2 regions of the Kocuria sp. CPCC 204721 genome follow, and region 1 is predicted to be linked to the other one. Evidence: riboswitches for the same ligand, from Rfam matches in the RefSeq annotation. Region 1 holds a riboswitch; the other holds the start of a gene.
The links. A riboswitch is a leader RNA that binds a small molecule or an ion and turns the genes downstream of it on or off. The one in region 1 is predicted to bind S-adenosylmethionine.
Positions count from the first base shown of each region.

Region 2: linked by a shared signal. The riboswitch ahead of RF637_RS09655 (MetQ/NlpA family ABC transporter substrate-binding protein) and the one ahead of RF637_RS10365 (LLM class flavin-dependent oxidoreductase) in region 1 are both predicted to bind S-adenosylmethionine.

Region 1 is NZ_JAVKPO010000011.1:44,774-60,519, forward strand. It holds gene RF637_RS10345 (AMP-binding protein) at 1-822, opposite strand, end outside; gene RF637_RS10350 (ABC transporter permease) at 955-1,944, opposite strand; gene RF637_RS10355 (aliphatic sulfonate ABC transporter substrate-binding protein) at 1,941-2,990, opposite strand; gene RF637_RS10360 (ABC transporter ATP-binding protein) at 2,995-3,798, opposite strand; SAM riboswitch class I at 3,806-3,897, opposite strand; SAM riboswitch class IV at 4,026-4,140, shown strand; gene RF637_RS10365 (LLM class flavin-dependent oxidoreductase) at 4,218-5,645, shown strand; gene RF637_RS10370 (SdpI family protein) at 5,931-6,323, shown strand; gene RF637_RS10375 (alcohol dehydrogenase) at 6,481-7,545, shown strand; gene cls (cardiolipin synthase) at 7,727-9,217, opposite strand; gene RF637_RS10385 (GNAT family N-acetyltransferase) at 9,231-9,746, opposite strand; gene purL (phosphoribosylformylglycinamidine synthase subunit PurL) at 9,786-12,083, opposite strand; gene purQ (phosphoribosylformylglycinamidine synthase subunit PurQ) at 12,244-13,035, opposite strand; gene purS (phosphoribosylformylglycinamidine synthase subunit PurS) at 13,038-13,295, opposite strand; gene RF637_RS10405 (SDR family oxidoreductase) at 13,530-14,372, shown strand; gene RF637_RS10410 (glycoside hydrolase family 15 protein) at 14,477-15,746, shown strand, end outside.
Region 2 is NZ_JAVKPO010000009.1:67,130-82,875, forward strand. It holds gene nusA (transcription termination factor NusA) at 1-21, opposite strand, end outside; gene rimP (ribosome maturation factor RimP) at 167-658, opposite strand; gene RF637_RS09620 (hypothetical protein) at 755-1,711, shown strand; gene RF637_RS09625 (TSUP family transporter) at 1,731-2,537, opposite strand; gene RF637_RS09630 (proline--tRNA ligase) at 2,559-4,385, opposite strand; gene RF637_RS09635 (GNAT family N-acetyltransferase) at 4,484-5,302, opposite strand; gene ispG (flavodoxin-dependent (E)-4-hydroxy-3-methylbut-2-enyl-diphosphate synthase) at 5,341-6,507, opposite strand; gene RF637_RS09645 (methionine ABC transporter permease) at 6,683-7,339, opposite strand; gene RF637_RS09650 (methionine ABC transporter ATP-binding protein) at 7,339-8,391, opposite strand; gene RF637_RS09655 (MetQ/NlpA family ABC transporter substrate-binding protein) at 8,388-9,272, opposite strand; SAM riboswitch class IV at 9,368-9,482, opposite strand; gene dxr (1-deoxy-D-xylulose-5-phosphate reductoisomerase) at 9,536-10,795, opposite strand; gene RF637_RS09665 (GlsB/YeaQ/YmgE family stress response membrane protein) at 10,958-11,221, opposite strand; gene RF637_RS09670 (cation acetate symporter) at 11,383-13,023, opposite strand; gene RF637_RS09675 (DUF485 domain-containing protein) at 13,020-13,409, opposite strand; gene RF637_RS09680 (DivIVA domain-containing protein) at 13,571-14,311, opposite strand; gene RF637_RS09685 (phosphatidate cytidylyltransferase) at 14,397-15,371, opposite strand; gene frr (ribosome recycling factor) at 15,371-15,746, opposite strand, start outside.

The DNA of each region.
Region 1 (15,746 bases):
CGCGTCGAACGCCTCGGGCTCGTGGACGTCCGAGACGCCCGCGGTGAGCTCGTGCCACCACACGTCACGCCCGGGGGTCCACGGCACGAGTTCCTCGTCCTTGGAATGCAGGCCCCGGGTGCCGCGCGGCAGATCGGTGCGCCCGGGCCGGGACGTGCGGCGCACCACGATCACGTGCTCGATGCTGTTCTCGCCGCTGCAGGCCTCGTCCGCATTGGTCTTCACGGGGACGACGGCGCCGCGCCGGTTCTGCCCGTCCGTGGTCACCAGGACCTTGGCTCCGGTGTCCTCGACCCGGAACTTGAGGGCTTCTGCGGAGAACCCGCCGAACACGAGCGAGTGGATCGCCCCGATGCGCGCGCACGCGAGCGTGATGATCACGGTCTCCGGGATGACCGGGAGGTAGATGACCACGCGGTCGCCCTTCTCCACGCCCAGTTGGAGCAGGGCGTTGGCGGCCCTGGATACCTCACGCTGCAGGTCCGCGTAGGTATAGACCAGGCGGTCCCCGGGTTCACCCTCGAAGTACAGGGCCACGTGCTGACCACGCCCGGCTGCCACATGGCGGTCCACGCAGTTGTACGAGACGTTGAGTTTCCCGCCTTCGAACCACGCGATCTCGGGCACGGTGTAAGTGGGGTTGCCGTCGTGGTCCTCACCCGTGCGCTGCGGCTTCTCGAACCGGTGAGCCGTGTGCCACGGCTGCGCCCAGTCCAGCCGCCCGGCCTGCTCGACCCAGAACTGCACCCGGGCGTCGTCAGAGATCAACGCCGGGTTCGGTGTGGGGTGAGCGGGGTCTGAGTACGAGTGCGTACCGGTCACGAGTCCTCCTGTGATGTCGATCCGAACGGTCGGTGTCTGCAACGGCCGGGCCCCCGGTGGAACGACCGGGCCCCCGGTGGAACGACCGGGCCCCGGTGGAACGGCGGGCGCCGGCGGGAACCGGGCGGGTTGTCACCTGGTTCCGGCCACGCTCCAGCGCCGCTGCGTCCACCGCTCGAAGATGCCGAGCAGGGCGTCCGTGAGCTTGCCCAGCACGGCCAGCAACAGGATCGCGAGCAGCAACCGGTCCGTGCGGCCGTTGTTCTGCGAATCGGTGAGCAGGAACCCCAGGCCCATGGAGGAACCCAGCAGTTCCGCGGCCACCAGGAACAACCACGCCTGGGCCAGGGCCAGACGCAGCCCGGAGATCACGGAGGGCAGCACCGCGGGCAACTGCACGGTGGTGAAGAGTTTGACCCCGCGCAGCCCGAAGGACCGTGCGGCTTCGATCAGGTGCCGGTCCACGTGGCGCAGCGCGGCGGACACCGTGGTGTACACCGGGAAGAAGGCGCCGATCGCCACCAGGGTCACCTTGGAGTTCTCCCCGATCCCGATCCACAGCAACAGCAGCGGCACCCACGCCAGGGACGGCACGGCGCGCAGCGCGCCGATCGTGGGCGAGCCGATGGCCCGCGCCCACGGGGAGAGCCCCAGCAACGCGCCGAGCAACAGCCCGAGCCCACTGCCGATCAGGAAGCCCACGATCACGCGCTGCGTGGAGATCCCCACGTGCAACCACAGGTCACCGCTGCGCAGCAGCTCCCATCCCGCGGCGAGCACCGCAGACGGGCGCGGCAACTGCACGGGGGAGAAGGTCCCGTTCGTGGAGAGGGCGTGCCACACGAGCACCAGCAGCACGGGCAGGACGATCCCGATCAGCCCCAGGGCCCAAGGATTGCGCAGCGCGCTGGGACGCGTGCGGGAATCCGCCGCGGCAGGGGTGTCTGATGGGGCTGCGACGTCGCCGGGCGCCACCGCGCCCGCCCCGTGGCGTCCGTCGTCGTCGGACAGTGTGGCCACCGCAGTGACGCCAGCTGCTTCGGAGGACGTGCCGCCCGGTGCTTCGCGGGACGCGCCGTCCGAGGACCGCGGTGCGGCGGAGGAGGTGTCGTGAGTGCTCATGAGGACTGCTTCCCTTCGATCACCTGGGCCACGGCGGCCGCATCGGCGTGTTGTGCGTAGTGCTGCTCCACGATGTTCGCGAGCGCCTCGTCCACGTCCTGCTGCGAGGAGACGTCCCCGGATTCCACCAGGATGGGCCCGACCCGCTCGAGCACCGCGAGCTGTTCGGGGCCCGGAACGGGGTCGATGTCCAGGTGGGTGCGCTGCCAGACCCGCCGGGCGGTGTCGCGATCGATGCTCGCGCCTTCCGCGAGGATCGCGATCCCCTCCTCCGGGTGCTGCAGCGCCCACTGCCGCGCGTAGGCGTACGTGTTCACCACGTCCTGCGCACCCGTGGGGTTCAGCTGCAGGAACACCTCCCGCGCGTTGAGGAACCCGTACGTGTTGAACTCCAACTGCCGGTGGAACAGCACGTCCCCCGCCTTCTCCGCGGCGGCCATCACGGGGTCCAGTCCGGACCATGCGGCCACCTGACCGGTGTCCAGCGCGGTGCGCCCGTCCGCGTGCTGCAGGTTCACCACGGTGACGTCCTGGGCGCTCATGCCCGCCGCGCCGAGGGACTGTAGGAGGAAGAAGTACGGATCCGTGCCCTTCGTCGCGGCCACGGACGTGCCCGCGAGATCCGCCACGGTGCGCACGGGGGAGTCCGGGGTGCGCACGAGCGCGGACCACTCGGGCTGTGAGAACAGGTCGATCGTCCTGATCGGCGAGCGGTTGGCACGCGCGAGCAGTGCGGCGGAACCTGCCGTGGAGCCCACGTCCACGACCCCGGCGCGTAGCGACTCGTTGGCCTTGTTGGAACCGGCCGAGTACACCCACGTCACGGTCTGACCGTGGGCCTCGGCGACCTTCTCGAGCCAGCCCTTGGCCTTGATGATCAGGGACAGCGGGTTGTAGGTCGCGTAGTCCAGGTAGATCTCGTGCGCGGAACCGCCGGCCACACCGCGGCCCGGACCTTCGCCCTCCATGACGCATCCGCTCAGGGGCAGCGCTAGCGCGGACAGGCCGAGTGCCTGCAGGGCGCGGCGTCGGGACAACTGCGCCATGCGCTCAGCGCTCCACGCCGAGCAAGGCCAACAGGTGGGCGCGCAGCGCGGTGATCTCACTGTCCTCGCGGGAGCGCGGGCGGGCCAGCTCGGGGGAGATGATCTCGGCGATGGTCGCGGGGCCCGTGGCCGTTTCCCGCGCGAGCACCACCACGTGATCGGAGAGCACCAGGGCTTCCTCGACGTCGTGGGTGACCATGAGCACGGTCGTGGGATCGGCGCGGTGCACGTCCAGCAGCAGATCCTGCATCCTGATCCGGGTCAGGGCGTCCAGGGCCCCGAAGGGCTCGTCCAACAGCAGGACCCGCGGGTTCCGTGCCAGGGCCCGGGCGAGGGATGCGCGCTGTGCCATGCCCCCGGAGATCTCCGAGGGACGGTGATTCGCGTGGTGGGACAGGCCGACGAGCTCCAACAGCTGCGCCACCCGCCGCTTCCCTTCCCGGGCGGGAGTCCCGTGGGGCAGACCCAGTGCCACGTTGCGCGCCACGCTGCGCCACGGCAGCAACCGCGGTTCCTGGAAGCCGACGGCGCAGCGCGGGTCGATCTCGCGCACCACCGAGTCGTCAATCCGGACTTCGCCCTCGCTCGCCGTGCCGAGCCCGGCCACGGCGCGTAGCAGGGTGGACTTGCCGCACCCCGAGGGGCCCAGGACGGAGACGATCTCGCCCGGACGCACCGTGAAGGTCACGTCCCTCAGGACGTCGTGGACATGCGCTCCGTGGTGTGCGGGGAAGGACTTGCCGACCCGGTCGAAGGTGACCGCAGCGGCGTCGACGGCAGATTCCGGGCGCGTGAGGATATGGCTCAATTCATCAACTCCATCGTTCCTGGCATTAGCACCTTGCCCGCGTGGGGCTGGTTGCTGCGACGTCAACGAGCCAGGTCTCTCAGCCGCTCCGGATGGGAACCCCACCATTGAACGGGCCGGGAGCCCGCGGGTGCAAATCGTGTGACGCGCCGGGGCGCCGTCGTGACGTGCCGTAACCCGAGGTGTTTCCGAGGACCGGGGATCCCCGTTAGGATCGATGCCACAACGATCACGAGTGCCGACGTTTAGCCCTGGCTTGTCGGACGGCAACCCTCTCCCGTAGCGGGGTGCCCCAGGTGAGGATCGGGCCGCATGACACACCGCATGCGGCAAGTACGGCGCCACACAAGCGCGCTGGACCCGCAAGGTAGGCCGCCGTAGGTGGTGCACGGGGCGCGGGTCGTGTTCCTGCTGAGGGGCTGACCGAGATGAGCAAACGGATTTCCGTCAACGCGTTCGACATGACCTGCGTGGATCACCAGAGCTTCGGGTTGTGGCGCCACCCGCGGTCCCGGGCCACCGAGTACAACACCATCGAGTACTGGACGGAGCTGGCCAAGCTGCTGGAGCGGGGCAAGTTCGACGCCCTGTTCCTTGCGGACGTGGTGGGCATCTACGACATCTACAAGAACTCCGCGGCTCCGGCCGTGCGTGACGGGGCCCAGGTCCCGGTCAACGACCCGTTCATGCAGGTCTCGGCCATGGCCGCCGTGACCGAGCACCTGGGCTTCGGCGTGACGAGCGCGGTGACCTACGAGCAGCCCTACACCCTGGCCCGCAAGTACGCCACACTGGATCACCTCACCAAGGGCCGCGTGGGATTCAACGTGGTGACCTCCTACCTTCCGTCCGCTGCGGAGAACCAGGGCCTGCCGCGCCAGATTGAGCACGATACGCGCTACGAGATCGCGGAGGAGTTCTTGGACGTGTGCTACAAGCTTTGGGAGGGCTCGTGGGAGGAGGACGCTGTGGTTCAGAACCGTGAGACGGGTGTCTACGCGGATCCCACCAAGGTCCATCCCATCCGGCATAGCGGGGAGCACTTCACGGTTCCCGGAGCGGGGCTCACGGCACCGTCCCCGCAGCGCACACCGCTGATCTTCCAGGCCGGCGCGTCCTCGCGCGGGCAGGCGTTCGCGGGTAAGCACGCGGAAGCCGTGTTCATCGGCGGGTTGCGCCCGGACCTCACGCGTTTCGTGACTGACAAGATCCGCGACCGGGCTCAGGCCGAGGGCCGCAGCCGTGACGACGTCAAGATCTACGCGATGCTCTCCGTGGTCGTCGCGGACACGGACGAGCAGGCCCAGGAGAAGTACCGCGATTACCTGCAATACGTGGACCTGGAGGCCTCCCAGGCGATCATCGGTGGGTGGTCCGGCGTGGACCTGTCCCAGTTCGACGAGGACGAGGCCCTGAACTACATCAAGACCGACTCCATCCAGTCCTTCCTGACCCCGTTCACGCTGCAGTCCAAGGACAAGCAGTGGACGCGCGAGGAGATCGCCAAGCACTGCGCCTTGGGCGGGATGGGTGCCGTGCTCGTGGGTTCCGCGCAGACCGTCGCGGATCAGCTCGAGACCTGGGTGGACGAGGGCGGCCTGGACGGCATCAACCTGGCCTACCACGTGAGCCCCGGTTCCTTCGAGGACTTCGTGGAGTACGTGGTCCCCGAGTTGCAGAAGCGCGGGCGCTACCGCACCGAGTACGAGGGCACCACCCTGCGCGAGTCCCTCTACGGCGAGGGCCAGCCGCGGGTCAAGGACACCCACCCCGCCGCGAAGTACCGCGGCGCGTTCGTGGGCGAGCCCTCCGTCGCGGACACGCCGTCCCGCGAGCTGGTGGGCTGACACCTCCCTCCGACGACGACGCCGCTCGCGCCCGGTCCCGCAGGCCCGGCAGGGCGGCGTCGTCGACCCCGGTCACCGTGACCGCCCCATCCCTGGCGATGCGGAAGAGAGCGACCTCGTCATGACCTTGTGTCAGCTGACGACGACCAGGATTCCCCACTGGGTTCTGCCCTGCGGCGGAGCACCTTGCGGTGGAGGCGTTCGCGGATGACGTCACCGGATCCGCAGTGCCCGGATCCGTGACGGTCGTAGGGTGGAGGAAATGCCCGTGACCCGGAGGGAACCGTGGACGAGGACCTGCTCGGAGTGATCATGCTGTCGTTCAGCACGGTCCTGGTGTGCGTCGTGACCGTGGTGACCGTCAGGGCAGCGGCCGTCGGCTCGCTCGATCGCAACGGGGCCGTGGGCCTCCGGACCCGGCACACGCGCGCGTCCGACGCCGCGTGGTCCGCGGGTCACGCCGCGGCCCTTCCGAGGGTGCGGTGGTCCGTTCCCGTGGCCGTGTGTGCCGTGGTGGCGGCGATCGTGTTGCTCGTTCTGGGGCGGCCCGAATGGGGCATCGTCGCCGGGCTGGCGGGTGTACTGCTGCAGGTCGCGGTGCTGGTGTCCGCCGTGGGGCCTGCCAACCGCGCCGCTCGGCGGGCCGCGCAAAAGTCGGCTCCGGAACCCCGCGCCTGAGACCGGAACCCCGCGCCTGAGACCGGGGCGCATCAGCGGCGTCGTCGTCCCCCGATGCGACGGGCACGGACCCGTGGACAACTCGGCGTAGCGGCCTAGAGTAGTGACACAGCTCACCTGATAAGGCGACTTACACACACGCAACGAAGGAGTGGCCATGAAGGTTTTCGCGCACACGGAGCCGGGCGGAGCAGCCCAGGAACTCGAGGTGGAACGGCCCGAACTGGAAGGCTCCGCGGTCATGATCCGCGTGACCAACTCGGGGGTCTGCCACTCGGACGTGCACTGCCAGGACGGGTACTTCGACCTCGGCAGCGCCGGACGCTACGAACTGACCGCGGCGGGCGCGCAGTACCCCGTGGTGCTCGGGCACGAGATCGTGGGGGAGGTCGTGGCCGCGGGACCGGACGCCACGGTGACGCCCGGGGACACCAAGTACATCGTGTTCCCGTGGATCGGTTGCGGCGAGTGCCAGGCCTGTTCGGAGGACCGCGAGAACTACTGCAGCGGGAAGAAGCGCAACCTCTCGGTGCAGCGCCGCGGCGGCTACGCAGAGGAGGTCCACGTGCCGGACGAGCGCTACCTGGTGCCGCTGGGCGACATCGACCCGTCCTTCGGCGCCACGCTCGCCTGCTCCGGCCTGACCTCCTACTCAGCGGTCAAGAAGATCATGCCACTGCCCGCGGATAAGCCCGTGGCCGTGATCGGCGCGGGCGGTGTAGGGCTGATGACCATTGCGGTGCTCAAGGCCCTGGGTCACGAGAACATCGTGGCCGTGGACATGAGCGAGGCCGCGTTGAAGAACGCCCAGGCGGTGGGCGCGTCCGCCACGGTGGCCGTGGGCGGCGAGGACCTCGTGGGCGACATCGTCCGGGCCGGCGGGGAGAAGATTGCCGCGGCCATCGACCTCGTCAACAACGGGGACACCTCCAACGCCGCGCTCTTCGCCATGGCCAACGGCGGGACCCTGGTCAGCGTGGGCCTGTTCGGGGGCCAGTACCAGTTCCCCACCGCGCTCACCGCGTTCAACCTGCTGAACATCCGCGGCAATTTCGTGGGCAGTCTTCCCGAACTCAAGGAGCTCGTGGCGCTCGCCCAGGACACGGATCTGCCCAAGCCGCCCATCACGGAGCTCCCGCTCACCGCACAGGAGGTCAACTCCGCGCTGGACGGCCTGCGCAACCGCACGTTCAACGGCCGCGCGGTGCTCGTAGCGGGCTGATCCGCACCGGGCCCCGTGCCCACCGTGCACGACGACGCCGTCGCCACCCCGATCTCTGCGGGCGGCGACGGCGTTCGCGCACCCGGGCGAGGAACGGACACTCGCGCCCGCCCCGGGTGGGCGGCACCGAGGGGACGGACGACGCCGCGCCCGGCTCCGCGGCGTCGTCGTCCGGGGCGCGTCAGAGCAGGCCGGAAGTAAGGCGGCAGACGTTCTCCACGAACTTGCGCCCCAGCGAGCGTTTCTCCCAGGCGTCCAGGTCCAAGAGGGTGGAGTTGGCGCGGAACTGCCCCACGACGTCCTCCATCCGGGTGCGGAACGACTCGTCCACGATCAGGACGGAGACCTCAAGGTCCAGCGCGAAGGAACGCTCGTCCATGTTGGAGGAACCGATCACGGAGACGATGTCGTCCACGAGCACGAACTTGGCGTGCAGCACGGTGGGGGAGCTGTAGCGGTAGATCTCCACCCCGGCGCGCGCGAGTTCGGAGTAGTACGAGTTCTGGGCGTGCTGCGCGAGGAACTGGTCCGAGGTCTCACCCACGAACAACTGCACCCGTACGCCCGCCTGGGCCTCCGTGGTGATGGCGTGGAGCAGGGACTCGTCCGGGACGAAGTACGGGCTGGAGATCACTACGCGGTGATTGGCGTTGTAGATCAGGTGGTTGAACAGGCGCAGGTTGTTCTCGGTCTCGAACCCGGGCCCGGACGGCACCACCTGGGCGTACATGGGCTCGGCCGTGTGCTCGAGCGCGGCGGGGGTCTCGTCCAGCAGGAGGTCGTCGGTTTCCGAGTACCAGTCCGAGACGAACACCGCGTTCAACTCGGTGACTACGGATCCCGTGCCCCGGACCATGAGGTCCTTCCACTCGAGGCCCTTCCGCAGGTTCTTCTTCTTGTTGTAGGAGCGGTGGATGATGTTCTGTGAGCCCGTGTAGGCCACCTGGCCGTCCACCACCAGGATCTTGCGGTGGTTGCGCAGGTCCGGGCGCTGCCACTCACCGCGCCACGGGCGGATGGGAAGCATGCGCCGCCACGGCACCCCGGAACGGTTGAACTGGCGGACCAGTTCCGCGTACCCCGGGTAACCCAGAGACCCCACGTGGTCGATCAGGATCCGCACGCGCACACCTCGTTCGTGGGCGCGGATCAGGGCATCGAGCAGCTCTCGGGAGACCTGGTCCACGGCCACGATGTAGAACTCGAAGTGCACGTAGTCCGTGGCGCGGTCCACGTCCCGGGCCATCCGGGCCATGGAATCGTGATTGTCGGTGAGGATCTCGAAGTCGTTACCGCCCACCATGGGCAGGGCGCCCAGGTTCTGGTTCAGCTCCGCGGTGGTGCGCACCCATTCCGGGTACTCGGCGAGCTCGGGCCCCAGCGGGAGGCGCTCGGGGGTGTTCTCCTGGATCACGTGGTTCATCCGGGCCTGCTTGGCCATGCGTTTACGCGGTAACCGGGTGGAACCGATCACCACGAACAACAGGAGCCCCGCGTACGGCATCAGGAAGATGGCGAGCAACCACGCGAGCGCCACGGACGGACGGCGCTGATGGGGGATCCAGCCCAGGGCCAGGATCTTCAGGAGCAGGTCCAGGACCGCCAGGATGATGAGGATCCACTCCGGCAGGGTGTCCGCGGGGAGCAGGTCGAAGGGTATCCAGGGGTACATCCGTGACCGCTCGTCAGGGGCGCCGCAGGTAGTAGGTGTCCTCCGAGCCCTCGGAGGGTCGTTTCACGAACCCGCAGCGCACGAGCACCCGGCGTGCCGGTTCGTGGTCGGCCGGGACGGAGCCGTGCACCGCACGGATCCCGGGGTCCTCGAATGCGCGGTCCACGAGCGCGCGCAAGGCCTCGGTGGCCAGCCCCTGGTTCTGGTGCTCCGGGACGATGGACCCCTTGATCTCCAGTTCGTGGTCCATGGCGGGTCCCGCGAACCCCGCGGCGCCGATGATCTGCCCCGAGCTGAGCCGGATCACGGCGAGCAGGGCGCAGTCGCTCTCCGTGAAGAAGTGCTCACCGGCCTCGATCGCCTCCCGGGCCCAGTCCTCGTTCTCGGGGGTGGGGAAACCCGGCGCGAACTGGGGCAGTCGTGAGCCCCCGGCCACGGCCTCGAGTTCGTCCGGTGTGAACGCGCGCAGCTCCAACCGCTGCGTGCGCAACGGCTGCGGCGGAACCGGCCGCGGCATGTCGTCCAACATGGCTCCCTCCGAGGGTTCTCGTGCTGTGGTCCCGGCCCGTCAGCCGAAGTGACGGGGCAGGGTTAATGCGTGGGCGATCTTCAGCTCGTCCAGCGCCACCGTGAACTCGCCCTGGAAGTCCAGGGCCCCGGCTTCGGTGTCCACCACGCCGATCCGCGCGAACGGGTAGCGGCGCACGGTGCACATGTCCTGGAAGCGCACCTCCTCCGAGCGCGGCACGGCCACGACGGCACGGCCCTGCGTCTCGGAGAACAACAGCGTGAACAGGTCCACGCCGTCCCGCTCGGCGACCTCACCGAGGCCGATCCGGGCGCCCACGCCGAAGCGCAACGCCATCTCGGCGAGCGTGGCCCCGAGGCCGCCCTCCGCGACGTCGTGCGCGGCGTCGATCATGCCGTCCCGGGACATGTTGATGAGCATGTCACCCAGGACGCGCTCGCGGGCCAGGTTCACGCGCGGGGGCAACCCACCCAGGTGGCCGCGCACGCGCGCCCACTCGGAGCCGTCCAGCTCGTCCGCGGTCTCGCCGAGCAGATAGATCGCCTGGCCATCCTCACTCCAGCCCGAGGACGTGCGGCGCGTGACGTCGTCGAACACGCCCATCATGGCGATCACCGGGGTGGGGTTGATGGCCACGCCGCCGGTCTGGTTGTAGAGGGAGACGTTACCGCCGGTCACGGGCACACCCACGGTCTGGCACCCGTCCGAGAGGCCGCGCACGGCCTCCGCGAACTGCCACATGATGTCCGGGTCCTCGGGGGAACCGAAGTTCAGGCAGTCGGACACGGCCACGGGGCGCGCGCCCGCGGTGGCCACGTTGCGGTACGCCTGGGCGAGCGCCAACTGGGCGCCCTGGTACGGGTCCAGGCGGGTGTAGCGACCGTTCGAGTCCGTGGAAAGGGCCACGCCCAGGTTGGTGCGCTCGTCCACGCGGATCACGCCGGCGTCATCCGGCATGGCCATGGCGGTGTTGCCCTGAACGTAGCGGTCGTACTGGTCGGTGACCCAGTCCTTGGAGCACAGGTTCGGGGAGGCCATCAATTCCACGAGCGCAGGGCCGAGCTCCGCGCCGGACGGGCGGGCGGCGTCCTCCGGGGAGCCCGTGAAGTGGGCTGCCTGCAGGGCGTCCTGGGATTCGGGGCGCGCGTAGGGGCGTTCGTACACGGGACCGTCGTGGGCCACGGTGCGGGGATCCACGTCCACGATGACCTCACCCTGGTAGTCGATGACCAGGCGGCCGGTGTCCGTGACCTCGCCGATCCACGAGTACTCCACGTCCCACTTGGCCATCACGGCCTCGAAGCCCGCGACCTTCTCGGGGGTGACCACGGCCATCATGCGTTCCTGCGACTCGGACATCAGGATCTCGCCCGGGGTCAGGGACGGATCGCGCAGCAGGACCTCGGTGAGGTCCACGCGCATGCCGCCGTCACCGTTGGACGCGAGCTCGGACGTGGCACACGAGATGCCCGCCGCACCGAGGTCCTGGATGCCCTCCACGAGCGAGCTCTTGAACAGTTCCAGGCAGCACTCGATGAGCACCTTCTCCGCGAAGGGGTCACCCACCTGCACCGCGGGGCGTTTGGAGGGCTTGGAGTCGTCGAAGGACTCGGACGCGAGCACCGAGGCGCCGCCGATCCCGTCCCCGCCGGTGCGCGCGCCGAAGAGCACCACCTTGTTGCCCGTCCCGGACGCGTTCGCCAAGCGGATGTCCTCGTGGCGCATCACGCCCACGGCGAGCGCGTTGACCAGGGGGTTGCCCTGGTAGCACGGGTCGAACTCCACCTCTCCGCCGATGTTCGGCAACCCCAGCGAATTGCCGTAGCCGCCCACGCCGGCCACGATCCCGTGCACCACACGCTGGGTGTCCGGGTGGTCGATCGCGCCGAAACGCAACGGGTCCATCACGGCCACCGGGCGGGCACCCATGGAGATGATGTCCCGCACGATCCCGCCCACGCCCGTGGCCGCACCCTGATAGGGCTCCACGTAGGACGGGTGATTATGGGACTCGATCTTGAAGGTCACGGCCCAACCGTCCCCGATGTCCGTGACGCCGGCGTTCTCACCGATGCCCACCATGAGGTTCTTGCGCATCTCGTCCGTGACCTTGTCCCCGAACTGGCGCAGGTGCACCTTGGAGGACTTGTACGAGCAGTGCTCAGACCACATCACGGAGTACATGGCCAGTTCCGCCGCGGTGGGGCGGCGGCCCAGGATCTCCTTGATGCGCTCGAACTCGGTCTCGTTCAGCCCCAGTTCCGCCCAGGGCAGCTCGGTGTCCGGGGTGGAGGCGGCGTGCTCCACGGTGTCCAGGTTGAAGTGGGTTTCGCTCATGACGACTACTAGATCCCTTTGCGAACGATGGGGCGTGCGGTGCCGGGCGGGCGCTCACGCGGAGGCATGGTGTGGGCCGGGTGCGGTTCCCCGAACTGGCCCGATGACGAACGGATGGGACGCCGCGGTCCTCGCTGCGGGCGAGCGCGGCGTGGACGGGTCAGCGCAATAGGTGTTCCAGGGCGGAGACGAAGACGTCCAGCCCGTCTGTTCCCTGGCGCATCTGGACCGGACCGGAGCCGGAAAGATCGGCGCCGAAGCCCGGTTCCACGGCGTGCTCGGGGTGGGGCATGAGTCCCACCACGTTGCCCCGCGCGTTGGTGATCCCGGCGATGTCGTTGCGGGAACCGTTGGGGTTGCCGCCCGCGTAGCGGAAGACCACCCGGTGCTCGGCCTCTAACTCGTCCAGGGTGCGCTGCTCCGCGACGTACTGCCCGTCCTGGTTCTTCAGCGGCACCACGATGGTCTGGCCCTGCTCGAATCGCCCGGTCCACGCAGTGTCCGTGTTCTCCACGCGCAGCGCCTGGTCCCGACAGATGAACTTGAGCTGTTCGTTCTTGATCATGGACCCCGGCAGCAGGTGGGCCTCGGTGAGTACCTGAAAACCGTTGCAGATCCCCAGCACCGGCATGCCCTCCCGGGCATTGGCAGCGTCCACGATCTTGTCCATGAGGGGGGCGAAGCGGGCGATCGCACCGGCGCGCAGGTAGTCCCCGTAGGAGAAGCCACCGGGCAGGATCATGGCGTCCACACCGTTGAGGTCCTTGTCTGCGTACCACAGCGGCACCGCGGTGCCGCCGGCGATCTCGACGGCGCGAGCGGCGTCGCGGTCGTCGAGCGTGCCCGGGAAGGTCACGACACCCACCCGCACGTCCGCGAGTCGAGAATCGGTGGCGGGTTCGGAGAGGTCCGCCACGAGAGGCGTCTGCTCGGCCGTGAGGTTCTGGGCCACGCTCAGTCCTCCTCGGGGGCCACGGAGACGTTCACGACGTCCTCGATCACCGGGTTGGACAGTAGCTTCTCCGCGGCTTCGCGGGCCTGGGCGAGCACCTGCTCGTCCGCTTCGCCCTCGACCGTGAGTTCGAACCGGCGGCCCTGGCGCACCTCCGTGAAACCGCTGAGCCCGATCCGGGGCAACTCATTCGCGATCGCCTTGCCCTGCGGGTCAAGGATTTCCGGTTTGGGCATGACGTCAACGACGATACGGGCCATTTCCACTACTCCTGCGCTTACGGGCCAATCCTCGCCCATCCTATCGGCCCGCGGGTGGGCCGCGGGCAGACGGCAGAGCTGCCGTGCGCGGCCCGCAGGGGATGTTTCCGGACACGGGCGTCCCCTACGATGGAAAGTGTGCTGAGCGTCGGCCCGCCCGGGAGCCCTCCCGGTCACCGGGTCGGCGAAGCGCGAGAGCTCGCCCGGACCCGCTCCACCAGAGAGGACACTGTCATGGGATTCCCTGAACAACAGCAAGAGGCCCCCGGACTGCAGGCCGAGATGAACCCTGTCCCCGATTGCGGTGAGGACAGCTACCGCGGATCGGGCAAGCTCGAGGGCAAGGCCGCGGTTGTCACCGGTGGTGACTCCGGGATCGGCCGAGCGGTGGCTATCGCCTACGCCCGCGAGGGCGCGGACGTACTGATCACCTACCTGCCCGAGGAGGAACGGGACGCCCGCGACGTCGCCCGCTACATCGAGGAGGCGGGACGCAAGGCCGTCCTGGTCCCCGGGGACCTGTCCGAAGCGGCGCACTGTCGTGCCGTGATCGCGAAGGCCGTGGAGGAGTTCGGCAAGGTGGACGTGCTCGTGAGCAACGCCGCCTACCAGATGACGCGCGAGAGCCTCGAGGAGATCCCCGACGAGGAGTGGGAGCACACCTTCAAGCTCAACGTGGGGGCGTACTTCTACCTGGCCAAGGCCGCCGTGCCGCACATGGCGCCGGGATCGGCGATCATCGGCAGTTCGTCGGTCAATTCGGACATGCCGGTCCCCACCCTGGCGCCGTACGCGGCGACCAAGGCGGCGATCGCCAACTTCTCGGCCAGTCTCGCGCAGTTGCTCGGGGAGCGCGGGATCCGCGTCAATAGCGTGGCCCCCGGGCCCGTCTGGACACCGTTGATCCCTTCGACCATTCCCGCGGAGCAGCTCGAGAGTTTCGGGGACGCGGAGCCCCTCGGGCGCGCCGGCCAGCCCGCAGAACTGGCCCCGGTGTACGTGTTGCTCGCGTCCGACGACGGTAGTTACGTTTCCGGGGCGAGGATCGCCGTCACTGGCGGCAGCCCGATCCTGTGACCCGGCCGCGCTGACGTCAGCGAGTCCTCCGGATGGCGGGTCGTGCCGTTCCCGCGGCGCGATCCGCCGTCCTCCCGTCCCGCCCCACGAGAGAAACGAGCCCCGTGAACGCAACCCCCGACCCCGCCGAGCCCCTGAACAAGGTGACCCGGCGCCGGGACGGCTACGTGGACCTGCGTTCCTACGCAGCCCTGGGTAACGGGCGCACCGTGGCGCTGGTGGCCCAGGACGGATCCGTGGACTGGTACCCCGTCCCGGACCTGGACTCCGCGCCGCCGTTCGCCAAGCTGCTCGACGCCGAGCACGGCGGGTGCATCGAGCTGCGCCCGGAGGAGGAGTTCGAGGTCACCCGGGAGTACGTCCCCGGGACCAACATCCTGACCACCACGTTCTCCACGGCCTCGGGGACTGTGCGGGTCACCGATTCCCTCAACATGGGGTCCACGGGGCAATTGCCGTGGAACGAACTGGCCCGCTCGGTGGACGGTGTGACCGGGAACGTGGCCATGGTGTGGCGGGTGGCCCCGGGCACCATGTTCAACACCGTCTCCCCGTGGGTCGAGATGATCGCGGGGGAGCCCGTGCTGCGCACGAACCGGGTGGGCATGGGGGTCCGCACCGACGACGCGGGGGAAGCGCAGGTGGGGACCCAGCAGATCTCCGGGCGGTTCACCACGCGCCCCGATTCCGAGCACCTGCTCGCGGTGGTCGCCACGCACGGTGAGCCCTTGCGCCTGCCCTCGCCCCGTGAGATCCGCAAGAACGTGGCCATGACCCGGGACATGTGGCGCCGATGGCGTGATCTGCTCGACTATGACGGCCCCTACCGCGCGGAGGTCGAACGTAGCGCCCTCGCGCTCAAACTGCTCAGCCACAGCCCGTCGGGCTCCGTGGCGGCCGCGGCGACCACGTCCCTTCCCGAGAACAGGGAGGGCACCAAGAACTTCGATTATCGCTTCGCGTGGATCCGTGACGCCACCTACACCCTGCACTCGCTCTTGCGACTGGGGGAGCAGGAGGACGTGCACGCGCAGGTGTCCACGATCCTGCGCCGAGCCCGGGCACAGACCCCCGACCTGCACGTCCTCAACCGCTTCGACGGCGAGGTCCCCGCCTCCGAGATGACCGAGTACGACGCCCCCGGGTGGCGGGGGATCGGCCCCGTGGTCTCGGGCAACGACGCCGCGGACCAGTTGCAGTTGGGCGTGTACGGGGACGTCTTCGACATCGCGCACCTCTACGTGGGCGGCGGCAACGTGTTGGACACCGCCACCGCCCGGATGTTCGCCGACCTCGCGGACGCGGTGTGCGACCTGTGGCGCCGCCCCGACTCCGGGATGTGGGAACTGCCTGAGCACCGGCACTACACGAGCT
Region 2 (15,746 bases), on a different contig from region 1:
GGTGCTCATGTCGATGTCCATGTGTCCGGCCTTCCTTCGCACCACGCGGGGGTTCCGCACCGTATTCGGGGCCGAGAACCAAACAGCGCGCCGCACGCGGGGTGCGGAGCGCTGCTGCATGGGTCTGTCTCGTGTTCTTCCGGCTATCGTACATCCCGCGGGGACGTCAGATCTCCACCTCCACCTTGGCACCGCGCACGTCCACGTAGGCCACGCGCTCGGGGTCCAGGTACTTCACCGGCATTCCCTTCTTGGGTTGGTGCCAGCGCTGGACCACGGCGTGGTCCTCGTGCGCCTCGAGCAGCCGCGCCGAGTAGCGCTCCCCCTCCGCGGGCCGGATCCGCACGAGGTGGCCCACGCTGCGCCGCCAGTGCCGCGGCGTCTCCAGGTCGCGCGTGGCCCCCGGCGAGGACACCTCGAGTTCGTACGGCGGGCCGGGCACGGGGTCGTCGCGGTCCAGGGCGTCGGAGACCTGCCGCGCCACCTCCGCCACGCGATCCAGGCTCAGAGAGTCCGTACCGTCCGGCAGGTCCACGAGCACGCGCAGCATCCGGTTCCCGCCCTGGCCCGTGAACTCGCACTGCTCCAGGAAGAGCCCGGCGGCCTCGACCACCGGTTCCACGCTCGCGCGGATGCGCGTCTCGTCCACTGTCGTCATGTCCGTCCTCCTCGTGCGGCTCGCGGGGTCACCGCGCCGCGTTCGTCCTGCCTGCTGCTCCCTATCATGGAACAGACCCGTCCCCCGGAGGAATTCGTGAGTTCTCGCCCGCCCGCACCCCCCGCCAGCGCCTGGCGCGTCCTGGCCGTGGCGCTCACCCTGGTCCTGGTGCTCGTGCTCGCCGCGGGTTTGTGGGCTCATTGGCGTTCGTTGTCCGACGACGACGCCGCACGCCTCGGCGCGCGCGCGACCGTCGCCTCCGTGCGCACGGGCCTGCACCCCGATCCCTCGGTCCTTCCCGACGCCGTCCTGGCGGATCAGGAGGCCGCGTTCGGTCCGGCGGCAACTCCCTCCCAGGCCCGCCACCTCGAGGCACGCGGTACCGGGGCCCCGCCGAGTTCACTGGCCGACGCCGCAGCCCGGCTCGAGGACGTCGCCAGGACCTCGCCGAACGGGGAGCTGGCGGCCACCGCCGCGAGCGTCGCGGCGTCGTGGTGGGCGGTGGAGCCACCGCCGGCTGGCGCGGACCCCACCGCACGCCGAACAGAAGAGAGCGAGGCGGGTTCGGGGGCCGGTTCCCCCGCGGCATCGAAAGTACCCACCGAGGAAGGGGACGGCGAGGACACCAACGACGACGCGGCGTCGTCGTGCGAACCTGCGCAGCTCGCCGCGGTCACGGCCCTGGACCGTGCGCGGTTCACCGCCGAGGCGGCCGCTGCGCGGATCCCGGCCGACGCCGCACAGAGGGGCACCATGGACGCGGTCACGGACACGCTCGATGCCACGCTGCGTGAGCCGGCGGTGACTCCGATGTTGTCGTGCGATCCCGCACCCGTCGCGGGCGGTCACGTCCTGCCCGCCGGCTTCGCGGAGGACCCCACCCGAGCGGTGGGCGGGCCACTGCGCGAGGCGAGCGCCGCGCTCGTGTCCGCCGTGGGGGCGTCGTCGCCCGAGGACCGGGACTGGCTGCTCACGGGGCTGCTGGAGACGGCCGTCACAGCGCAGCACCTGGACCCCGAACACCCGGTGCCCGCCCTACCGGGGAGGGACTGACGCGCGGCGCACGCGCCGGTCAGCGACCCGTGAGGACGTCCCACCCGAGCTTGGCAATCAACACCGTGACCACCGTGAAGAAGACCACGCGGATGAACGCGCTGCCCCGGGCCACCGCGGTGCGTGCGCCGATGTAACCCCCGGCCATGTTGCTAAGCCCGAGCACGAGACCCAGCCCCCACAGGACGGAACCGTGCGCGGCGAAGACCGCGATGGCGCCGATGTTCGTGGCCAGGTTGACGATCTTGGCCTTCGCGCTCGCCGCGAGGAAGCTGTAGCCCAGTAACGATACGAGCCCGATGATCAGGAACGACCCCGTTCCCGGGCCCATGACGCCGTCGTAGAAACCGATCAAGGCGCCTAGCGCGACAGCCAGCCCGTAGTGCCGCGCGCCGGTGTGTCGCAGCGCGGTCAGCTGACCCATGGATGGCTTGGCCACCGTGAACACGAGCACGGCGATCAGCGCGAGCACGATGATCGGCTTGAACACCGCGGCCGGGAGTGCGGCGGCCGCGGCCGCACCCGCCCCCGACGCGACGAGGGCCACGACGGCCATGGGCAGCGCGGTGCGCAGGTCCGGGTGGACGCGACGGTAGAACGTCACCGCGGACGTGGTCGTGCCGAAGACCGAGCCCATCTTGTTCGTCGCGAGCGCCTGGACCGGGGTGATGCCCGGGATCAGCAGCATCACGGGCAGTTGGAGCAACCCTCCACCGCCCACCACGGCGTCGATGAACCCCGCGGCGAAACCGGTGAGCACCAGCAGCACGACGAAGCCGGAGGCGGCGGAGTCCAGACCGGATCCCGCGAGGGCGGACAGGTCCATAACGGAACACCCGGGCCGGGACTACAGGGTGTCGTCCGCGGGGGTGTCCGATCCGCGCAGTTCGGCGGTGAGTTCGGCAACCACGTCCTCGCGTGCGATGTCCCGGGACTGCCCGCTGCGGCGGTCCTTGAGCTCGAGCATCCCGTCCTTGAGCCCGCGGCCCACCACGAGCACGGTGGGTACGCCCAGCAGCTCGGCGTCGCCGAACTTCACACCCGGGGAGACCTTGGGACGGTCGTCGAACAGGACGCTGATCCCGGCGTCCTCGAGGTGCGCGACGATCTCCTCCGCGGCCTCGAGCACCTCCGTGCCCTTGCCCGTGGCGACCACGTGGACGTCCGCGGGGCTGAGGTCGCGCGGCCACAACAGGCCCTTGTCGTCGTGGTAGAACTCCGCCACGGCCGCGAGCGCGCGGGTCACGCCCACACCGTAGGAGCCCATGGTCACGGTCACGAGCTTGCCGTTGCTGTCCAGCACCCTGAGCCCGAGGGCATCGGCGTACTTGCGCCCGAGCTGGAAGACGTGGCCCATCTCCATGCCACGCGCGATCTCGAGGGGCCCGGAACCGTCCGGTGCGGGGTCCCCGTCACGCACGGTGCAAGCCTCGAGGGTGCCGTCCCACGTGAAGTCGCGCTCGGCGACCAGGTGGTAGACGTGGGTCTCGGCCACGTTCGCGCCGGTGATCCACGAGGTGCCCGGCACCACGCGAGGGTCCACGAAGTACGGGATGCCCGTGCGGGACTCGGAACCGAGCAGGGCGTCGTCGCGGCTCAGACCCGGACCGATGTAGCCCTTGACGAGTTCGGGCACGGCACGCAGCTCGTCCTCGGTCGCGGCGGCGACCTCGAGTTCACCGCCCTGTCCGAGGGCCTCACCGATCCCGGCTTCCACGCGCTTGAGGTCCACGTCGCGGTCCCCGGGAACGCCCAGGGCCACGAGCTGACGCTTACCACCGGGCAACGAGACGGACAGCACGACGTTCTTGAGCGTGTCCGCGGCGGTCCACGGCTCGCCTTCGCGGGGGTGCAACTCGTTGGAGCGCTCCACAAGCGTCTCGATCGTGGGGCTCGCGGGGGTGCGGTGCACTTGGGCCGCAGGAGCGTCCGCGTAGTCGATCGGCTCCGGGACCACCGTCGTCACGGCCTCCACGTTCGCGGCGTAGCCTCCAGCCGAGCGCACGAAGGTGTCCTCACCCACGGACGAGGGGTGCATGAACTCCTCGGACCGGGATCCGCCCATGGCCCCCGAGGTCGCGGACACGGCCACGACCGGCAGGCCGAGGCGTTCGAAGATCCGCACGTACGCCGCGCGGTGCTTGGCGTAGGACTCGTCCAACCCCGCGTCGTCGATGTCGAACGAGTAGGAGTCCTTCATGATGAACTCCCGCCCGCGCAGCAGACCCGCGCGGGGGCGGGCTTCGTCCCGGTACTTGGTCTGGATCTGGTACAGCGAGACCGGGAGGTCCTTGTAGGACGAGTAAAGATCCTTCACGAGCAGCGTGAACATCTCCTCGTGCGTGGGCGCGAGCAGGTAGTCCGCGCCCTTGCGGTCCTGCAGCCGGAAGAGGTTCTCACCGTACTCGGTCCAGCGGTTGGTGGCCTCGTAGGGTTCGCGCGGCAACAGCGCCGGGAAGTGCACCTCCTGGGCGCCGATCGCGTTCATCTCCTCGCGCACGATCCGCTCGACCTTTCCCAGGACGTTCAGCCCCAGGGGCAACCACGTGTAGATCCCGGGCGCCGCGCGGCGGATGTACCCGGCGCGCACCAGGAGCTTGTGGCTGTCCACGTCTGCGTCCACGGGGTCTTCGCGCAGCGTGCGCAGGAACAAGGAACTCAGGCGAAGGGGCATGAAGGGATCCTATCCACCCGTGAAGGGATCGATCGAAGCGGCGGGTATCCCCGCGAGTCTATCGCTGCGCGGCACCGGCGCACGCCTGGCCTGGGGGCTCACAGGAGGACCGTGGCGAAATCCCCGTGCCGCCGGAAACCCACTCGGCGGTATGTGGCCAGGGCGGGTGCGTTGAACGAGTTCACGTAGAGGCTCACGGTCGGGACGTACTGCCGGGCGAGCGCCACGGTCGCGGCCATACACGGCACGGCCAGTCCCCTCCCCCGGTGCTCGGGGTCCACCCACACGCCCTGGATCTGGCACACGGACCCGTGCAGTGACCCGATGTCCGCCTTGAAGATCACGGTACCGTGCTCGTCGGTGAGCACCGCGGTCCTGCGATCGCGCACGAGGGAGCGCACTCGCTGGCGGTAACCCTCCGCCCCGGTGGTGAAGGGGGAGTACCCCACTTCCTCGGTGAACATGGCCGCGGCCGCGGGCAGCACGCGAGGGAAGTCCTCGTCCTGCGCCCATCGCACATCGCGGGCGGGCCCCGTGAACAACTCGGGTGCGGGATCACGGTCCATCACGAGCAGCGGTTGCACGGGACGGACGTCGAAGGGTTCGGGCCACGTGTCCCGCAATCGTTCCCACAGTCCGAGCACGGGATCGGCGGGACCGAAGAACGAGGCGAAGCGGGGGCCGCCGCGGGCCAGGACGTCCGCGACGAGGTCCGTCCCGGTCTGGTCGAGCACCACGGGGACCACGTTGGTTCCCGCCCAGCACGCGCCCACGAGCTCGCCGGAGGAGTCCGCCACACCGATCACGGGCGGCTGCCGCCGACCGCGGGCGGCCCGGATCCGGGCCACGTGCGCCGCGACGAACACCCCGGACACCGCGTGCCGCGCCAGCAGGCGGTCCAGTGCCGACTGGTTCACGGCGGCGGGTGAGAGCACCCGCGGGGCGCGGCGCAGGATCACCCGGCGGTCACGACCGGCGCGCCCTCGACCGGCTGGCCGTTCTCGTCCAATTCCATGCTCTCGGCCATCTCGTTGGCCTGGGCGAGCAGGGTCTCCACGATCTGGTCCTCGGGAACGGTCTTGATGACCTCACCGCGCACGAAGATCTGGCCCTTACCGTTGCCCGAGGCCACGCCCAGGTCCGCTTCGCGGGCTTCCCCCGGGCCGTTGACGACGCAGCCCATCACGGCCACGCGCAGCGGCACGGTCAGGTGTGCCAGGCCCTCGTTGACCTCCTCGGCGAGCTTGTAGACGTCCACCTGCGCGCGCCCGCACGAGGGGCACGAGACGATCTCGAGCTTGCGCGGGCGCAGCCCAAGCGACTGCAGGATCTGATTGCCCACCTTGACCTCTTCGACCGGAGGCGCGGACAGGGACACGCGGATGGTGTCCCCGATGCCCTGACCGAGCAGGATGCCGAAGGCGGTCGCGGACTTGACGGTGCCCTGCAGGGCCGGGCCGGCCTCAGTGACACCCAGGTGCAGCGGCCAGTCCCCGCGCTCGGCAAGCAACTGGTAGGCGCGCACCATGGTCACGGGGTCGTTGTGCTTGACCGAGATCTTGAAGTCGTGGAAGTCGTGCTCCTCGAACAGCGAGGCCTCCCACACGGCGGACTCCACGAGCGCCTCCGGGGTGGCCTTGCCGTACTTCTGCAGCAGGCGCTTGTCCAGGGAGCCCGCGTTCACGCCGATCCGGATGGACACGCCCGCGGCCTCCGCCGCACGGGAGATGCCCTCGATCTGGTCGTCGAACTTGCGGATGTTGCCCGGGTTCACGCGCACACCGGCGCACCCGGCGTCGATCGCGGCGTAGACGTACTTGGGCTGGAAGTGGATGTCCGCGATCACCGGGATCGGGGACTTCATGGCGATGATGGGCAGGGCGTCGGCGTCGTCCTGGGACGGGCACGCCACGCGCACGATGTCGCAACCGGCGGCGTTGAGCTCGGCGATCTGCTGCAGCGTGGCGTTGATGTCCGTGGTGGGGGTCGTGGTCATCGACTGGACGCTGATCGGGTGCTCCGACCCCACACCCACCGAACCCACCTGGATCTGGCGGGTCTTGCGCCGGGGCGAGAGCACCGGTTGGGGCGCGGCGGGCATACCGAGATTGACCGAGGTCACGAATTGCCTCCCAAGGAAGTGGCGTCCGGGGCCCGTGACGCGCGCCCCGCGATGTTGCACTGTCCATTGTGCCCCACTCCTCCCACGTGCTACAGCCGCACGTGATGCGCCGAACACGACGCCGCCCCCGGAATGTTCCGGGGGCGGCGTCGCCATGGTACGGGGCGCGTGAGCGTCAGCGGCGCATGATCCTGCGCGCGAGCCAATTGCCGAAGAACTGCACGAGCTGGACCAGGATGATGATCACGATCACCGCGGCCCACGTGACCTGGTCGTTGAAGCGCTGATAGCCCAGGCGCAACGCGAAGTCACCCAGACCGCCGGCACCGATCGCACCGGCCATCGCGGACATGTCTGTGATGCCGATGACCAGGAACGTGTACCCCAGCACGAGCGGGCCGAGCGCCTCCGGCAGGATCACCGTGGTGATGATCTTCCAGCGTGAGACCCCCATGGACCGCGCGGCCTCGATCACCCCGGGATCCACCGTCATGAGGTTCTGCTCCACGATGCGGGCCACCGCGAACGTAGCGCCGATGGTCATGGTGAAGATCGCGGCGTTGGGGCCCAGGCGCGTGCCCACGACCGATTCCGTGACCTGACCCAGGGCGGCCAGCAGGATGATGAACGGGATGGGACGCACGAAGTTCACCAGGAGGTTCAGCGCGGTGAACAGTGGACCGTTCTCCAGGATGCTGCCCCGCCGGGTCACGTAGAGCCCCATGCCCACGGCCAGGCCGATGAGCCCGGCCAGCACGAGGGTCACGGAGACCATATACAGCGTCTGCCCGGTTGCGTCCAGCAACTGCGGGCCCAGAGCAGACCACTCCATCACTCACTCACCTCCCGCACCGTGGTGACGGCGCGCAGACTCTCGACGGCGCGGTCCACGGACTCGTCCGAACCGGTCAGGGACAGCGTGAGCGTTCCGAAGGACTGTGACTGCAGGATGGAGATCCCCCCGAAGGCGATGTTAAAGCTGACACCGTTACGGGCGGCGTCCGAGAGCACGTCCCCGATCCGGTTCTGGTCGGTGACGTCCACCAGCACGAGCCGCCCGGGGTGTTCCCGGCGCAGCTTCTCGATCTCGTCCGCGCGCGGCACGGTGCGCATGACCGAGGAGACGAACTTGCGCGTGGTCTGCGCCCGCGGGTGGGCGAAGACCTCCGCGGTGGTCCCGGTCTCCACCACACGACCGCTGTCCATCACGGCCACGCGGTCCGCGGTGGCCCGCACCACGTCCATCTCGTGGGTGATCAACACGATGGTGATCCCCAGCTCACGGTTGACGCGCTTGAGCAGACCCAGGACCTCCTGGGTGGTCTCCGGGTCCAACGCCGAGGTGGACTCGTCCGCGAGCAGCAGTTCGGGATTGCTCGCGAGCGCGCGGGCGATCCCCACGCGCTGCTTCTGACCACCCGAGAGCTGCTCGGGGTAGTTCCCGGCGCGCTCGGTCAAGCCCACGAACTCCAACAGTTCCGCGACCCGCGCCTTGCGTTCCTCGGGCTTCCACCCGGCACGCTTGAGCGGGTAATCGATGTTGCCCGCCACTGTGCGTGACGTGAACAGGTTGAACTGCTGGAAGATCATCCCGATCTTGCGGCGGATGGGCGCCAGCTGGGATTCGCTGCGCCCGTCCACACGGTTACCGGCGACCTCGAGCGTCCCGGACGAGATGGGTTCCAGGCCGTTGATCAGCCGCACGAGGGTGGATTTGCCCGCCCCCGAGTAGCCGATCACCGCGAAGATCTCACCGCGGCGGATGTCCAGGTCCACGGAGTCCACCGCGGTCACGGTGCGCGGGCGGCGTTTGGACCCCGTGACGAAGACCTTGCTCACGTCCCGGAAACTGACCAGGGTGTCCGCCGTGGCGGACGGGCTCACTTGGTCTGCTCCTTGAGGTCCTGCGAGTAGCGGGCCAGCAAGTCCTTGAGCTCCTGCTGATCCACCTTGGTGGGCACCGCGGTGCCCTTGGTCTCGGTCTTCTCCGCGTCCTGGACCTTGTCGTCGTAGTAGAAGCTCGCGACCTTCTTCAGGGTCTCGTTGTCCGCGTTCGCCTCGGTCGCGGCGAAGAGGTTGTCGTACACCTTGGCGCTGTCCGCGGTGGGATCGTCCTGAGCCAGCGCGGACTTGGGATCGATGTTCGCGCGGTCCAGGAAGTCGTTGTTGACCACGGAGGCGGCCACGGAGTCCATGGACAGCACGGTCTGCTCGGCGGAGACCGGGCGGACCGTGACCTTGGACTTGGCGGTGTCGATGTCCTGCTCGGTGGGGGCGATCGTGTCCTTGGTGAACTCCACGAGACCCTGCTGGTGCAAGAGGTTCAGGGCGCGGGACAGGTTGATCGAGTCGTTCGGCACGGCGATCTCGTCACCCTGCTTGAAGTCACCCACGGATTTCACGCTCTTGGAGTACAGCCCCAGCGGGAAGATGGACGTGGAGCCCACGGGAGTGATGGTGTCCCCGGCGTTGTTGTTGTAATCGGCGAGGTACGCGATGTGCTGGAACCAGTTCATGTCGATGTCACCGCTCTTCAGAGCGGGGTTCGGCTGGCTGTAGTCACTGAAGTCCACGTACTCGACCGTGATGTCGTTGTCCGCGGCGACCTGCTTCAACGCTTCCTGCACAGGGGTCGAGCCCACGATCCCGACGGTGATCTTGCCGTCCGCGGCCGGGTCCGAGTTTTCGGAGCCGCCGCCGCACGCGGTGAGGGTGAGGCCCAGGGTGGTGGCCAACACGACGGGAATCAAACGCTTGGTTCGCATGATCATGCCTTTCCAGGGGTCTGTGACGGGGACTCGCGGGGCGAACAGTCCCCCCTGGATGAGGGCACAGGGACGGGTACGTGCTGATTTCCGGGGAACCGCACTTGCCGTGATCTGTTGCAACCGCGACCGGATGGTCATCTGGGGCACCCCGCTACGGGAGAGGGTTGCCGTCCGGCCAGCCAGAGCTACGCGCCGGATCTCGTCATCCACCCGGAATTCTAGCATGGCCCTGCCATGGGCCGACGACCGCCGGAAGGGCCCTATGCCATCCCGGCGATACGTTCGTCCGCGCGGGCCCGGGCCCACTCCTCCGCCCCCAGGACGTCCTCAAGGGTGGGCCGCGTGACGCCGTCGTGATCCTCCAGCACACGCTCGACCATGTCCACGATCTGCGTGAAGCCGAGCGCCCCGCGGTGGAACGCGTGCACGGCCTGCTCGTTGGCGGCGTTGAACACCGCGGGCCACGTCCCGCCGCGCGAACCCGCGTGCTTCATGAGCTCCACGGCGGGGAACACCTGCGAATCGAGCGGTTCGAACGTCCACTGTGCGGCCCGGGTCCAGTCGCACCCCGCGGCGGCACCGGTCACGCGGTGGGGCCAGCCGATTCCGAGCGCGATGGGCAGGCGCATGTCCGGCGGGGACGCCTGCGCCAGGGTGGATCCGTCCACGAACTCCACCATGGAGTGCACGACCGATTGCGGATGCACCGTGACGTCGATCCGGTCCAGGGGGACGTCGAACAGTAGGCTCGCCTCGAGCACCTCCAGTGCCTTGTTGACCATGGTCGCGGAGTTCGTGGTGACCATGACCCCCATGTCCCACGTGGGGTGCTGCAGGGCCTGTTCGGGTGTCACGCGCGTGAGCTGCTCGCGCGTCATGCCGCGGAACGGTCCGCCGGACGCCGTGAGCACGAGCCGGCGCACCTCGGAGGCCGTCCCGGAGCGCAGGGCCTGGGCGATCGCCGAGTGTTCGGAGTCCACGGGGATCAGCGCGTCCTCGAGGCCCGTGTCCGCCGCGGCGCGCAACACGAGCGGACCGCCCGCGATCAGGGACTCCTTGTTCGCGAGCGCCACCCGCCGACCCGCTCCCAGCGCCGCCAGGGTGGGTGCGAGCCCGATGCTCCCGGTGATCCCGTTCAGCACGAGGTCCGAACCCTCCCACTGCGCGATCCGGGTTGCAGCGTCCGGCCCGTACAGGACCTCGGGCGCCGCCGACGACGCCGCGCGTGACCGGTCCGCGATCAGCTCACGCAACCGGGCGGCGTCGTCCGCCGTACCGCTCGTGCCCACCGCACGGACGCCGAACGTCACGGCCTGCTGAGCGAGCAGCTCGAGGTGACCCGCGCCCGCGGCGAGCGCCACGACCTCGAAGGGCTCGTGGGTGGCATCCGAGACGGGCCGGCGCAGCCCCGCGGCCTCGGACACGACGTCGAGCGCCTGCGTCCCGATGGATCCCGTGGACCCCAGGATCACGAGGCGCCGGGGGGCCTGCCGGGTGGCGGAGTCGAGATCGGGGGTCATGCCGGTGGAGGAAGTCATGACCCCAGTATCGCGTGAGCGCCGGACCCCGCACGCACGACACCGAGCACACGACTCCGGACGCACGACACGGGAGATACGACAAGGGCGCCACCCGGAGGTGACGCCTTTGTGTGGAAGTCCCGTTCAGGACCCGCGGGTGATTCAGCGACGGCGGCCGACGACGGCGCCGTAGATGAGCAGCACGATGATCGCGCCGATCACGGACGTGATGATCGTGCCGATGCTGAAGCTGTTGATCCCGTCGCTCAGGCCGGGGATGAAGCTACCCAGCCAGCCGCCCAGGAAGGCCCCCACGATGCCGAGGATGATGGTGACGATGATCCCGCCACCCTGCTTGCCCGGAAGGATCAGCTTGGCGAGCGCGCCGGCGATCAGACCGAGGATGATCCAGCTAATGATGCCCATTTCTCCACCTCTGGTTCTCGTTGTGCGCGTTTGCGGTGTTCCGCAACCGCACGTGGTCAGCGAACTGGTTCACAGTGTAGTACCAGACACCAACGCTACACGGGCCGCCGCGTCCGGATGAAACCGGACACGGCGGCCGTGTCAAGGGGCGGTGAACCGGGTCAGTGCGAGACGGCCTTCTCCGCTCCCACTCCCGTGAGGGAACGCACTTCCATCTCGGACTGCTTGCGCGGGTCCTCCGGCCGGCGCTCGCTGAGCGAGCCCAGGAAACCGAGCAGGAAGGACGCCGGGATCGAGATGATGCCGGGGTTGGACAGCGGGTAGAACGCGAAGTCCGCGGTGGGGATCATGGAGGTCTCCGATCCGGACATCACCGGGGAGAAGATAATGAGCACCACGGAGATGATCAGCCCGCCGTACATGGACAATACCGCGCCGCGCGTGGTGAAGCGCTTCCAGTAGAGCGAGTAGAGGATGGTGGGCAGGTTGGCGGAGGCCGCTACCGCGAAGGCGAGGGCCACGAGGAACGCCACGTTTTGACCCTGCGCGCCAATGCCGCCGGCGACCGAGATCAGGCCGATGACCACCACGGTGGTCTTGGCCACGCGCAGTTCCTGACGCGGGTCCGAGGTGCCCTTCTTGATCACGGACGTGTAGATGTCGTGTGCGAATGACGCGGAGGCCGTGATGGCCAGACCGGCGACCACGGCGAGGATCGTGGCGAACGCGACCGCCGCAATCAGACCCATGAGGATGGACCCGCCGAGTTCGTACGCGAGCAACGGAGCCGCCGAGTTCACACCACCAGGCGCGCCCTTGATCCGGTCCGCACCGATCAGCGCGGCCGCACCGAACCCGAGCACCAGGGTGAAGAGGTAGAACAGGCCGATCAGAGTGATCGCCCAAACCACGGACTTGCGGGCCTCCTTGGCGGTGGGCACCGTGTAGAAGCGCATGAGCACGTGCGGCAGGCCGGCGGCACCCAGGACGAGGGCCAGACCCAGCGAGATGAAGTCCAGCTTGGAGATCTCGCTCACGCCGTACTTCAGCCCGGGATCGAGCATCGCGGGGTTGTTGTTCGTCTCCACGGCCGCGCCGAGCATGGTCGAGAAATTGAACCCGAACAAGGCCAGGATCCACACGGTCATCACGGCCACGCCGGATACGAGCAGGCACGCCTTGATGATTTGCACCCATGTGGTGCCCTTCATGCCGCCCACGAGCACGTAGACGATCATGATGACGCCCACGATCACGATCACCAGGGACTGCCCGGCCCGGGAGCCGATCCCCAGCAGCAGGGACACCAGGGCCCCCGCCCCGGCCATTTGCGCCAGGAGGTAGAAGAACGTCACGGCCAGGGTTGAGATGGACGCCGCGACCCGCACGGGCCTCTGCCGCAATCGGAACGACAGCACGTCCGCCATGGTGAACTTGCCGGTGTTGCGCAGCGGCTCGGCGATCAGTAGCAGGGCCACGAGCCACGCGACGAAGAAGCCGATCGAGTACAGGAACCCGTCGTAGCCCTGCAGGGCGATCGCGCCCACGATGCCCAGGAACGACGCCGCGGAGAGGTAGTCACCCGCGATGGCCAGACCGTTCTGGGTCCCGGAGAACGAGCGCCCACCCGCGTAGTAGTCCGCGGCCGTGGCGGTGGACTTGGACGCCCGGATCACGACCACGAGCGTCACGAGCACAAACGCCAGGAAGATCGAGATATTGATCGCGGGGTTGCCCACGGTGGACGTGGCGGCCTCCGCCAGGTGCACCGCGGGTGTCGAGAGGGCGGGGACGGCGATCATGGCCGGGCCTCCTGGTGGTCGCCGTCCCGGTGGCCGGAAGTGGATTCGAGGTCCTCACGCAACGCGGTGGCCTGCGGATCGAGCTTGCGGTTGGCGAAGCTCACGTACGCGGCAGTGATCCCGAATGTGGTGACGAACTGCAACAGACCCAGGATCAGACCCAGGTTGACGTTGCCCACGACCCGCGTGGACATGAAGCCCGGCGCGTAGATGGCGAGGACCACGTAGAGCAGGTACCAGACCAGGAACGCGATGGCCAGGGGGAAGACGAAGGATCGGTGGGTCGAGCGCAGCCGTTGGAACTCGTGCGAACGCTGGACCGCGGGGAAGTCGATGCCCTGGGTTGCCGTGGAACCGTTGGGGTCGACAGGGGGCGTGGACGCCATGTGTGCCTCCTTGTGTGATGATCACCACAGTACGCACTGTGTATCCAATGACACAAGACATGTCCGTCACAACGTCGAAAAACCCCTGAAATCCGCGGTTTGGTTAGCCCACCTTATAATTTTGATCGATCTGTGTATACATTCGGCGTCATGGCGCGCCGCTACGGCCGCATGGCCAGGACAAACTCCACGGCCCGGTCCAGAAACGCGTCCACCTGTTGTTCCTCGTAGCTGCGCTGACCCTGGGCGGATCGAAAGACCGCCGTCCTCACGAGCCGCGGGTCCACCTCGGGTTCACCGCGCAACGCGTCCATGAGCCGGTCGCACAGCACGTCCACGTCCGCCGCCGCGTAACCCAGCGTGCGGTGCGAACTCGGCCGGCGGAAGCGTTCACCGTGCGGGCGGTTGAGCCGCCCCAGCAACAGCCCGGCCAACAGCTCCAGGTGCTCCTCCCAGCGCCGGGCGCCGTGCTCGGCCACGAACGCGGCCTTCTCGCGCGCGAACAGCTCGTCCTCCACGGCGTCCAGGTGGGCGTCCACCGCTCCGGGGTCGTAACCGCCCTTGACGCGGTCGAACACGCGCTCGCGCACCTGCCGGCTGCCCAGCCGACGACGCCGCTGCACCGCCTCCGCGCTCTCGGGTTCACGGTCCGCGTCGGTCGCCCCGGCGGTGTCCGCGGACGCAGCAGAGTCCTCGGCGGTGACGGGGTCCGTGACATCGGCCGGGTCAACGACCGGCTCAGCGACCGTCCCGGGGCCCGCGACCGGGTCCGCGTGGCCACCGGGGGCAGGCGGCGTCGTATGCATGACCGCGGCGAGGCGGTCCAGGAAGTCGTCCACCTGGGCGGGGTCGTAACCCCAGGCCCGCTCGCCGAGGCGATCGAAACGTTGCTGAGTACTCATACCCGCCCTTCCGCGGCCGGGACGCGACCCGCGAGGGGCGGCGTCCGTGCGTCCCGGGCGCACGGGCGGTCGGCCCGCGACCGCGTCACCCCAGGACGGTGAACAGTTCGAAGATCACGTAGCCGGTGATCACGGCGAAGACGATGGAGTCGATGCGATCCATCACTCCGCCGTGACCAGGCAGCAGGGTCCCCATGTCCTTGATCCCGATCTCCCGCTTGATCATGGACTCGGAGAAGTCGCCCACGGTGGCCACGACGACGATCGCGACCGCCAGGACCGCGCCCTGCCACCACGGCATCTCCACGAGGAAGAGCGCGCACAGCACGCCCACGACCACGGCACCGCCCACGGATCCGCCGAAACCCTCCCACGACTTCTTGGGAGAGATCTTGGGTGCCATGGGGTGTTTGCCCCATACGACCCCCACCGCGTAGCCGAAGGTATCGGAGCTGACGGCCAGCAGGATGATCGTGAGGACCTTGTGGGGTCCGTCCGGGGAATGGTAGAGCAGCACCGCCGTACTCAGCAGGAACGAGGCCCACACGAGCGCGAACACCGAGCCCATGATGGACAGCATCATCCCCTGCTTGGGCCCGAAGGCCCGCCACACCACCACGAGTGTCACGGCGAGCACGAGCGCCATGGACAACGCCTCCGCCCCGCCGAAGAACGCCGCGAGCGGCATGAGCACCGCCGCGATCACCGCGGGGACCTGCGGGATCTGCACGCCCTTGTAGGTCAGTGACCGCGCGATCTCCCACACCCCGATACCCGCCGCGGTCCCGGCCAGCAGGGCCAGTACGAGCGGGACGAAGAACAGCCCCGTGACGAGCGCGCCGATGAGCACGACGGCCACGGCCACGGCGGCCGGGAGGTTACGGCCCGCCCGCGAGGGGGCCTTGTGCTCGGTGCTGCGCTGTAAGGGGCGGGTGAGGACCTGCCGCAGCGATCCCGTGGTGACCAGGGGGTCGTGCGCCCGCCCCTGCTCCCCCGCCGGGGCGGGAGACGGCGGGCGGGTGTCGCGGTGCGGGGAGCCGGGGGAATCAGCCGATGCCATCAGGCGCCGAGCAGTTCGGCTTCCTTGTTCTTAAGCAGATCGTCGATCTGGTCGATGTGCTTCTTGGTCGCAGCGTCCAGGTCCTTCTCGCCGCGCTTGCCGTCGTCCTCGCCGACCTCGCCGTCCTTGACGAGCTTCTCGATGGCCTCCTTAGCGTGGCGGCGCACGTTGCGCACGGACACCCGGCCCTCTTCCGCCTTGTTCGAGACGATCTTCACGTACTCCTTGCGGCGCTCCTCGGTGAGCTCGGGCATGACCACGCGAATCACGTTGCCGTCGTTGGCGGGGTTCGCGCCGATGTCCGAGTCCCGCAAGGCCTTCTCGATGTCGTTGAGAGCGCTGCGGTCGTAGGGGGTGATCAGCAGGGTGCGGGCC